One region of the Pseudomonas sp. SO81 genome, then DNA from elsewhere that is predicted to be linked to it. Evidence: predicted binding sites of a transcription regulator. Region 1 holds the regulator's gene; the other holds the start of a gene.

Region 1 (4,204 bases):
GCCTATGGCCTGACTATCCAGTACTACGCGAGCAACGAGCGCATCGTACTGATCGACCAGGCCAAGGTGATCCAGCAGGGCAACACCTTCGAAGGCGAGAAGATCGTCTACGACACCCAGCGCCAGATCGTCAACGCCGGCCGCGCCACGGGCAGCGATGTCTCCACGCCGCGCCCGCGCATCGACATGATCCTGCAGCCGCGCAAGAAGAACGGCCAGCCGGAGCAGGCGCAGTAATGGCGACTCTCAAAGCCCAGCACCTGGCCAAGAGCTACAAGGGCCGCCAGGTGGTCCGCGACGTCAGCCTGTCCATCGACAGCGGCCAGATCGTCGGCCTGCTCGGCCCCAACGGCGCCGGCAAGACCACCTGCTTCTACATGATCGTCGGCCTGGTCCAGGCCGATCAGGGCCGCGTGCTGATCGACAGCCAGGACATCAGCCACCAGCCCATGCATGGTCGCGCCCGCTCCGGCATCGGCTACCTGCCGCAGGAAGCCTCGATCTTCCGCAAGCTGTCGGTGACCGACAACATCATGGCCATCCTCGAGACCCGCAAGGACCTCGACCGCGCCGGCCGCCAGGAGGCGCTGGAAGCCCTGCTGCAGGAATTCCACATCAACCACATCCGCGACAGTCTCGGCATGAGCCTGTCCGGCGGCGAGCGTCGCCGCGTGGAGATCGCCCGCGCCCTGGCCACCGAGCCGAAGTTCATCCTGCTCGACGAACCCTTCGCCGGTGTGGACCCGATCTCGGTCGGCGATATCAAGCAGATCATCCATCACCTCAAGGCCAAGGGCATCGGCGTGCTGATCACCGATCACAACGTGCGCGAGACCCTGGATATCTGCGAGACCGCCTATATCGTCAACGACGGCCAGCTGATCGCCGAGGGCGATGCCGAGACCATTCTGGCCAACCAGCTGGTCAAGGAAGTCTACCTGGGCCACGAGTTCCGCCTCTGAGCCCGAGCCCCGTGCGGGGCTTGCGCAAAGGGCTAGAATCATTCAAGGTCAGGCATATAATTTGCTTCCTAGGGCGGTTCGCCGCCTTGCAGTGGATGGCGCCACGCGCCGGCAAGTGAACAAGGTACCCAGCCCCACACCATGAAACCGTCGCTAGTCCTCAAGATGGGCCAGCAGCTGACGATGACTCCGCAGCTGCAACAGGCCATCCGTCTCCTCCAGCTCTCCACCCTGGACCTGCAGCAGGAAATCCAGGAGGCCCTGGAATCCAACCCCATGTTGGAACGTCAGGAGGAAGGCGAAGACTTCGACAACTCCGACCCGATGGCCGACAACGCCGAGCAGAACAGCCCTGCCCAGCAGGACAGCTCGAGCTTCCAGGACAGTACCGTCGCGGTAAACAACAACGAGAGCGCCGAAGACGGCGAATGGCACGACCGCATTCCCAGCGAGCTGCCGGTCGACACCGCCTGGGAAGACGTCTACCAAACCAGCGCCAGCAGCCTGCCGAGCAACGATGACGACGAGTGGGACTTCACCACCCGCACCTCCGCCGGCGAAAGCCTGCAGAGCCACCTGCTGTGGCAGCTCAACCTGGTGCCGATGTCCGATACCGACAAGCTGATCGGCGTCACCATCATCGACTGCATCAACAACCAGGGCTACCTGGAAGAATCCATCGACGAGATCGTCGAGTCCTTCGATCCGGAACTGGAGATCGAGGCCGACGAGGTCGAAGCCGTCCTGCACCGCATCCAGCATTTCGAGCCCGCCGGCATCGGCGCCCGCGACCTGCGCGAGTGCCTGCTCCTGCAGCTGCGCCAACTGCCGGCCAGCACGCCCTGGCTGGCCGAGGCACAGCGCCTGGCCGGCGATCACCTCGACGTGCTCGGCAGCCGCGACTACAGCCAGCTGATGCGCCGCATGAAGCTGAAAGAGGACGAGCTGCGCCAGGTCATCGAACTGATCCAGAGTCTCAACCCGCGCCCGGGCTCGCAGATCGAGGCCAGCGAACCGGAATACGTGGTGCCGGACGTGATCGTGCGCAAGCACAACGAACGCTGGCTGGTGGAACTCAACCAGGAAGCGGTACCGCGCCTGCGGGTCAACCCGCAATACGCCGGCTTCGTCAAACGCGCCGACTCCAGCGCCGATAACACCTTCATGCGCAATCAGCTGCAGGAGGCGCGCTGGTTCATCAAGAGCCTGCAGAGCCGCAACGAGACGCTGATGAAGGTGGCCACGCAGATCGTCGAGCACCAGCGCGGCTTCCTCGAATACGGCGACGAGGCCATGAAGCCCCTGGTCCTGCACGATATCGCCGAGGCGGTAGGCATGCACGAGTCGACCATTTCGCGTGTCACCACGCAGAAATTCATGCACACCCCGCGTGGCATCTACGAGCTGAAGTACTTCTTCTCCAGCCACGTCAGCACCTCCGAGGGCGGTGAATGCTCGTCCACCGCGATCCGCGCCATCATCAAGAAACTGGTGGCCGCGGAAAACGCGAAAAAGCCGTTGAGCGACAGCAAGATCGCTGGTTTACTGGAAGCACAGGGCATTCAGGTAGCCCGCCGCACTGTCGCCAAGTACCGTGAATCGCTCGGCATAGCGCCATCCAGCGAACGCAAGCGACTGATGTAAGCGGCCCTGAGCGGAAGGCTTCTGCACCACCGTACCGAGCGCCAGATACCCTGCATGGGGGGACCATGGCCCGCAGTGCACCAGCCCTTTCAGCCAACGTGTTACGGCGGCAGGCAAGCTAGTCTGTCTCTTACACCAGGCAACAAGGAGAAGCGGTATGCAAGTCAACATCAGTGGACATCAACTGGATGTGACCGACGCTCTGCGTGACTATGTCGGCGAGAAGTTGAGCCGGCTGGAACGCCATTTCGACAAGATCACCAATGTGCAGGTCATCATGGAGGTCGAGAAGCTGAAGCAGAAGATCGAAGCGACCCTGCACATTGCCGGCGGCGAAATCGTCGCCAACGCCGAACACGAAGACATGTATGCGGCCATCGACCTGCTGACCGACAAACTCGACCGACAACTGATCAAGCACAAGGAAAAGCAGCTGGGTCGCCTGCAAGGCGCCACGGCTCGCTGACAGCCCCTCCCAGATGATCCGACTCGAAACCATCCTGACTCCCGCACGTTCCCTGGTGAACGTGCCGGGAGGCAGCAAGAAACGTGTACTCGAACAGATTGCCAACCTGGTCGCCCGCGATCTCCCCGATCTGGACGCCCAGGACATCTTCGAAAACCTGATCGCTCGCGAGAAGCTCGGCTCCACCGGCTTCGGTAATGGCATCGCCATTCCCCACTGCCGCCTGTCCGGCTGCAGCGCACCGATCAGCGCCGTGCTGCACCTGGACTCGGTGGTGGACTTCGACGCCATCGACGGTGCACCGGTAGACCTGCTGTTCGTCCTGCTGGTGCCGGAAGCGGCCACCGACGAGCACCTGGAGCTGCTGCGCCAGATCGCCAGCATGCTCGACCGTAGTGAGGTGCGCGAGCGCCTGCGCCAGGCGCAGAGCAACGAGAGCCTGTACCAGGTCGTGGTCGACGTTCAGAGCGGCCACTGAGCACGGGAGGCGGCATGCGTCTGATCATCGTCAGCGGACGTTCCGGCTCGGGCAAGAGCACCGCCCTCGACGTACTGGAAGACAACGGCTTCTACTGCATCGACAACCTGCCCGCCGGCCTGCTGCCGGATCTGGCCGAGCGTGCCCTGCTGCAGACCGAGCTGCTGCACCCGCAGGTCGCCGTGTCGGTGGACGCACGCAACCTGCCCAGCCAGCTCAAGCGCTTCCCCGAACTGCTCGACGAAGTACGCAGCCGTCATATCCAGTGCGACGTGCTGTATCTCGATGCCGACGAGGACACCCTGCTCAAGCGCTTCTCCGAGACCCGGCGGCGTCACCCGCTGACCAACGAGGATCGCGCCCTGGCCGAGGCCATTCGTGACGAGGCGCAACTGCTGGCACCGATCATCGACCTGGCCGACCTGAAGATCGACACCACCCACCTGAACCTCTACCAGTTGCGCGACACCCTCAAGCTGCGCCTGCTGAACAAGCCGGAGCCGGGCACCGCCTTCCTGGTCGAATCGTTCGGTTTCAAGCGCGGCATGCCGGTGGATGCCGACCTGGTATTCGACGTGCGCTGCCTGCCCAACCCCTACTGGAAGCCGGACCTGCGCGACATGTCCGGCCTGGAGGCCCCGGTAGCCGAGTATC
Region 2 (4,204 bases), 910 kb from region 1:
GCGCCCGTGCTCGTCCACCGGCGCGTAGTGCAGGCGGTTCATGCCGAAGCCGAGCACGCGCAGGGCCTTCTTCACCGTGATGTGCGCAGTCTCGGAGAGCACCACGCGGATCTCAGGGGCACCCATCAGGCCGTCGGCGTCGAAGTTCCAGCCCTGGCGCGCCAGCAGCTTGCGGCGGGCGGCAGAGAGGCAGGCGAGGGTGCAGGCGGTGGCGCTGGTGCCGAAGCCCACGGCGCTCTCGCTCGGTAGGCCCAGCGCCTGGCACACCCAGCGGCCGGCGACCTTTTCCAGGCGATCGGCGATGGGCGAGTTGTCGAAGGACGAAGCGCACTGGTCCCACGCCAGCACCATGCGCTCGGCGGCCGCAGCGGCCGGCAGGGTGGCGCCGATGACGAAACCGAAGTAGCGCGGACCGTTGCTGGTCACCGTGGCCGGCGAGCCCAGCTCGTCGAGTTGTTGCAGTACCCGTTGGGCGTCCTGGCCGGATTCGGGCAGGGGCTGGTCGAAGGTGCTCAGGGCGGCGATGGCCTGATCATCGGGGAACACCCGGCGCTGGGCGCTGCCGTCGAAATAGGCGAGGGCGCGGCGGTCGGCCTCGGCCAGCAGCTGGCGTTCGTTCATGGTGCGTACTCGGCGGGGGAAGGTGGTTCTACCCTAGCCGAGTGGCACAGCGTGCCGGCAGATACAGGCGCCGGCCGAGTTGAGCGTTACAGTGCAGCGGTAAAGCTTGAGTGAACCGATACAGTTGCCTTGGTGGGCAGTACAGTTGCAGCGCCGGCTAGCTCAATTGCCCAGCATGTCGTGCATCGCGATGATCTGCTCGGCCACCTGGATCAGCTTCTGCTGGCGGCTCATGGCCTGGCGGCGCATCAGGGTGTAGGCGTCTTCCTCGTTGCAGCTCTTCATCTTCATTAGCAGGCCCTTGGCCAGTTCGATGCGCTTGCGCTCGGCCAACTGCTCGTCGCGGGCCTGCAGCTGGGCGCGCAGGGCTTGATCGCTTTCGAAGCGGGCCATGGCCACGTCGAGTATCGGCTGAAGGCGGTCGGCCTGGATGCCTTCGACTATGTAGGCGCTGACGCCGGACTGGATGGCCTGGCGCATCACCTGCGGGTCGTGTTCGTCGGTGAACATGACGATCGGCCGGGGCTGGTCGCGGGTCACCAGCACCACCTGTTCCATCACGTCGCGGCCCGGGGATTCGGTGTCGATCAGCACGACATCGGGGCGTACCGCCTCGACCCGCTCGGGCAGGTCGATGGTCAGCCCGGATTCGTCGATCACCTCGAAACCGGCCTCGATCAGCGCGCACTTCAGGCGGCCGACCTTCTTCGGGGTATCGTTGATCAGGAGTATGCGTAGCATCGTGCTTATGTCTCGGTCCGTTACAGGGCGATGGCGGCGGCGCTGTCGGCGCGCGCATGGATGGCGAACGAGCGGGCGTAGCTGGCCGGGTCGCTGCCATCCCAGATGCTGCCGTCGAGCAGGGTGGAGCGGCGCATGGACTGCTGCGGCACAGCGATGCCCAAGGCTTCCGCGGCGGTGCGGTAGATATCCAGTTGGTGAATCCGCCGGGCCAGGCCGAAGTAGTCCGGATCTTCCTTGAGCAGGCCCCAGCGGCGGAACTGGGTGAGGAACCAGATGCCGTCGGACAGCCAGGGCATGTTCACCGCGCCGTCGGCGAAGAAGCGCAGCGGATGGGCGTCCAGCCAGGCGTGGCCGAGACCGTCTTCGTACTGGCCGAGGAAGCGCGGCTGGATGGCCGACAACGGTGCGTCGACGTACTCGCTGCTGCTGATCAGCTGGGCGGTGCTGCGCTTGTTCTCCTCGCTCTCGTCGATGAAGCGGCTGGCCTCCAGCACGGCCATGGTCAGGGCGCGTGCGGTGTTGGGGTACTGCTCGACGAATTCGCGGGTCACACCCAGCACCTTCTCCGGGTGGTCGGCCCAGATGTTCTGGCTGGTGGTCAGGGTGAAACCTTGGTCTTCCTCCACCGCCAGGGCGCCCCAGGGGCCGCCGGCGCAGAAGCCGTCGATACGCGCGGCGCGCAGGTGGGCGACCATCTGCGAGGGCGGTACCACCACGGTGTTGACGTCTTCCAGCGGGTGTATGCCCTGGGCGGCGAGCCAGTAGTAAAGCCACATGGCGTGGGTGCCGGTGGGAAAGGTCTGGGCGAAGGTCAGCTTTGCACCACCTTGGCGCACGCGTGCGGCCAGTGCCTCGCCGCTGGTCACGCCGGCCTGCTTGAGCGGCTGCGACAGGTTGAGCGCCTGGCCGTTCTGGCACAGGCCCATGAGGATGGCCATTTCGGTAGCTGTGCCGCCGAGGCCCAGGTGGATGCCGTAGACCTGGCCATACAGGGCTTGGGCGGCGTCCAGCTCGCCGCTCAGCAGGCGATCGCGCAGGCCGGCCCAGGAGGCCTGGCGCTGCAGATTGAGGGTCAGGCCATAGGGCTGGGCGAAGCCTTGCGTCGCGGCGACTATCAGCGATGCCGAGTCGGTCAGGGCCATGAAGCCCAGGTTCAGTGCGCTCTTCTCCGGGGCGTCGCTGCCGGCGACCCAGGCCAGGGCATCGCTACGGGTGTTGCTGGTATCGGTCATGTCTTTGTTCCGCCGTTGAACAAAAAGGCGCCGCACCTGGCCATCACGGAGGTGGCCGGGAGCGACGCCATTGTCTGTGAGTCACTCCGCCGTTGGAGGGACTCTGCTGCATATGGCTTAGCAAGCCATATGCCAGCACGACGGGCGCAGCGGAAAGGACGCTTTCAGCGCTCCATCATCTGCTTGATCTGGTTCTGCGGAATGTGTTGCTTGCGACCTTCGCTGTCTTCGAATTCGTACATGCCGGTGTCGTCGTCCAGCTCGGGTTTGCCATCGCTGGTTAGGATCTGGCCGTCGGTGGTGACCAGCAGGTATTCGCTGGCGCAGCCGGTGAGCGCGGCAAGACAGAAGAGCGCGAGAAGCCAATGTTTCATGAGGTACTCCTGAGTGAAGGCAGTACCGTCACGCTATTCCCGTTGCGCTGTCTCTGGCAAATGCGCGAAAGGGCGCGGCCCGCCGAAGCGGGCCTCGCATGGTCAGCGTTCGATGATCTGCTTCACCGAGCTCTGCGGGATCTGCTGCTCGTTGCCTTCGGCGTCCTCGTAGGTGATCAGGCCGGTTTCATCGTCGATCTCCGGCTTGTCCTCGGAACTGAGCATCTGGCCGTCGGTGGTGGCGATGATGTAGTCGGTGGCGCAGCCGGTGAGGCCGAACACGCAGAGCAGGGCAAGAATCCAGGGTTTCATGGTGAACTCCTTCTGAAAGGGTGCCCGCGAGGGGCTTCAGAAGTTCCGACCACGGCACTCCCGGTTTCGCTCCATAAAAAAAGCCCCGCACTAGGCGGGGCTTTCTCATTGCGCTGACGCTTAGATCTGTACGGCCGGGATCTTGGCGTTGGCGGCCGCTTCGCGGAACTCGGCGATCTGGTCGAAGCTCAGGTAGCGGTAAACGTCGGCAGCCATGCTGTCGATGTTCTTCGCGTACTCCATGTACTCCTCGACGGTCGGCAGCTTGCCGGTGATCGAGGCGACCGCTGCCAGTTCGGCAGAGGCCAGGTACACGTTGGTGGCGTCGCCCAGGCGGTTCGGGAAGTTACGGGTCGAGGTGGAGACCACAGTCGAACCGGTCTGTACGCGAGCCTGGTTACCCATGCACAGCGAGCAGCCCGGCATTTCCATGCGCGCACCGGCCTTGCCGTAGATGCCGTAGTAGCCTTCCTCGGTCAGCTGGTGGGCGTCCATCTTGGTCGGCGGAGCCAGCCACAGACGGGTCGGAATGCCGCCCTTGACCTTGTCCAGCAGCTTACCGGCAGCGCGGAAGTGACCGATGTTGGTCATGCACGAGCCGATGAACACTTCGTCGATCTTCTCACCGGCGACGGTGGACAGCAGACGGGCGTCGTCCGGGTCGTTCGGCGCGCAGAGCACCGGCTCTTTGACGTCGGCCAGGTCGATCTCGATGATCTCGGCGTACTCGGCGTCCTTGTCGGCTTCCAGCAGTTGCGGGTTGGCCAGCCAGGCTTCCATGGCCTGGGCGCGACGCTCCAGGGTACGGGCATCGCCGTAGCCTTCGCCGATCATCCAGCGCAGCATGGTGATGTTGGAGCGCAGGTACTCGGCGATGGCCTTTTCCGGCAGCTTGATGGTGCAACCGGCGGCGGAGCGCTC

What was found. The regulator sigma-54, encoded in region 1, starts transcription at its own class of promoters, with help from an activator protein. The targets are predictions, from matches to a motif close to ANTGGCATNNANNTTGCTNT.
Region 2: OH686_RS03905 (CmpA/NrtA family ABC transporter substrate-binding protein) is a predicted target of sigma-54. The motif match lies at 2,715-2,734, and genes of this name have one in related genera.

The regions. Positions count from the first base shown of each region.
Region 1 is NZ_CP126126.1:1,734,308-1,738,511, forward strand. It holds gene lptA (lipopolysaccharide transport periplasmic protein LptA) at 1-237, shown strand, start outside; gene lptB (LPS export ABC transporter ATP-binding protein) at 237-962, shown strand; gene OH686_RS08395 (RNA polymerase factor sigma-54) at 1,104-2,606, shown strand; gene hpf (ribosome hibernation-promoting factor, HPF/YfiA family) at 2,764-3,072, shown strand; gene ptsN (PTS IIA-like nitrogen regulatory protein PtsN) at 3,086-3,550, shown strand; gene rapZ (RNase adapter RapZ) at 3,565-4,204, shown strand, end outside.
Region 2 is NZ_CP126126.1:819,363-823,566, reverse strand. It holds gene OH686_RS03915 (pyridoxal phosphate-dependent decarboxylase family protein) at 1-621, opposite strand, end outside; gene OH686_RS03910 (ANTAR domain-containing response regulator) at 784-1,362, opposite strand; gene OH686_RS03905 (CmpA/NrtA family ABC transporter substrate-binding protein) at 1,383-2,597, opposite strand; gene OH686_RS03900 (YgdI/YgdR family lipoprotein) at 2,762-2,971, opposite strand; gene OH686_RS03895 (YgdI/YgdR family lipoprotein) at 3,074-3,283, opposite strand; gene acnB (bifunctional aconitate hydratase 2/2-methylisocitrate dehydratase) at 3,404-4,204, opposite strand, start outside.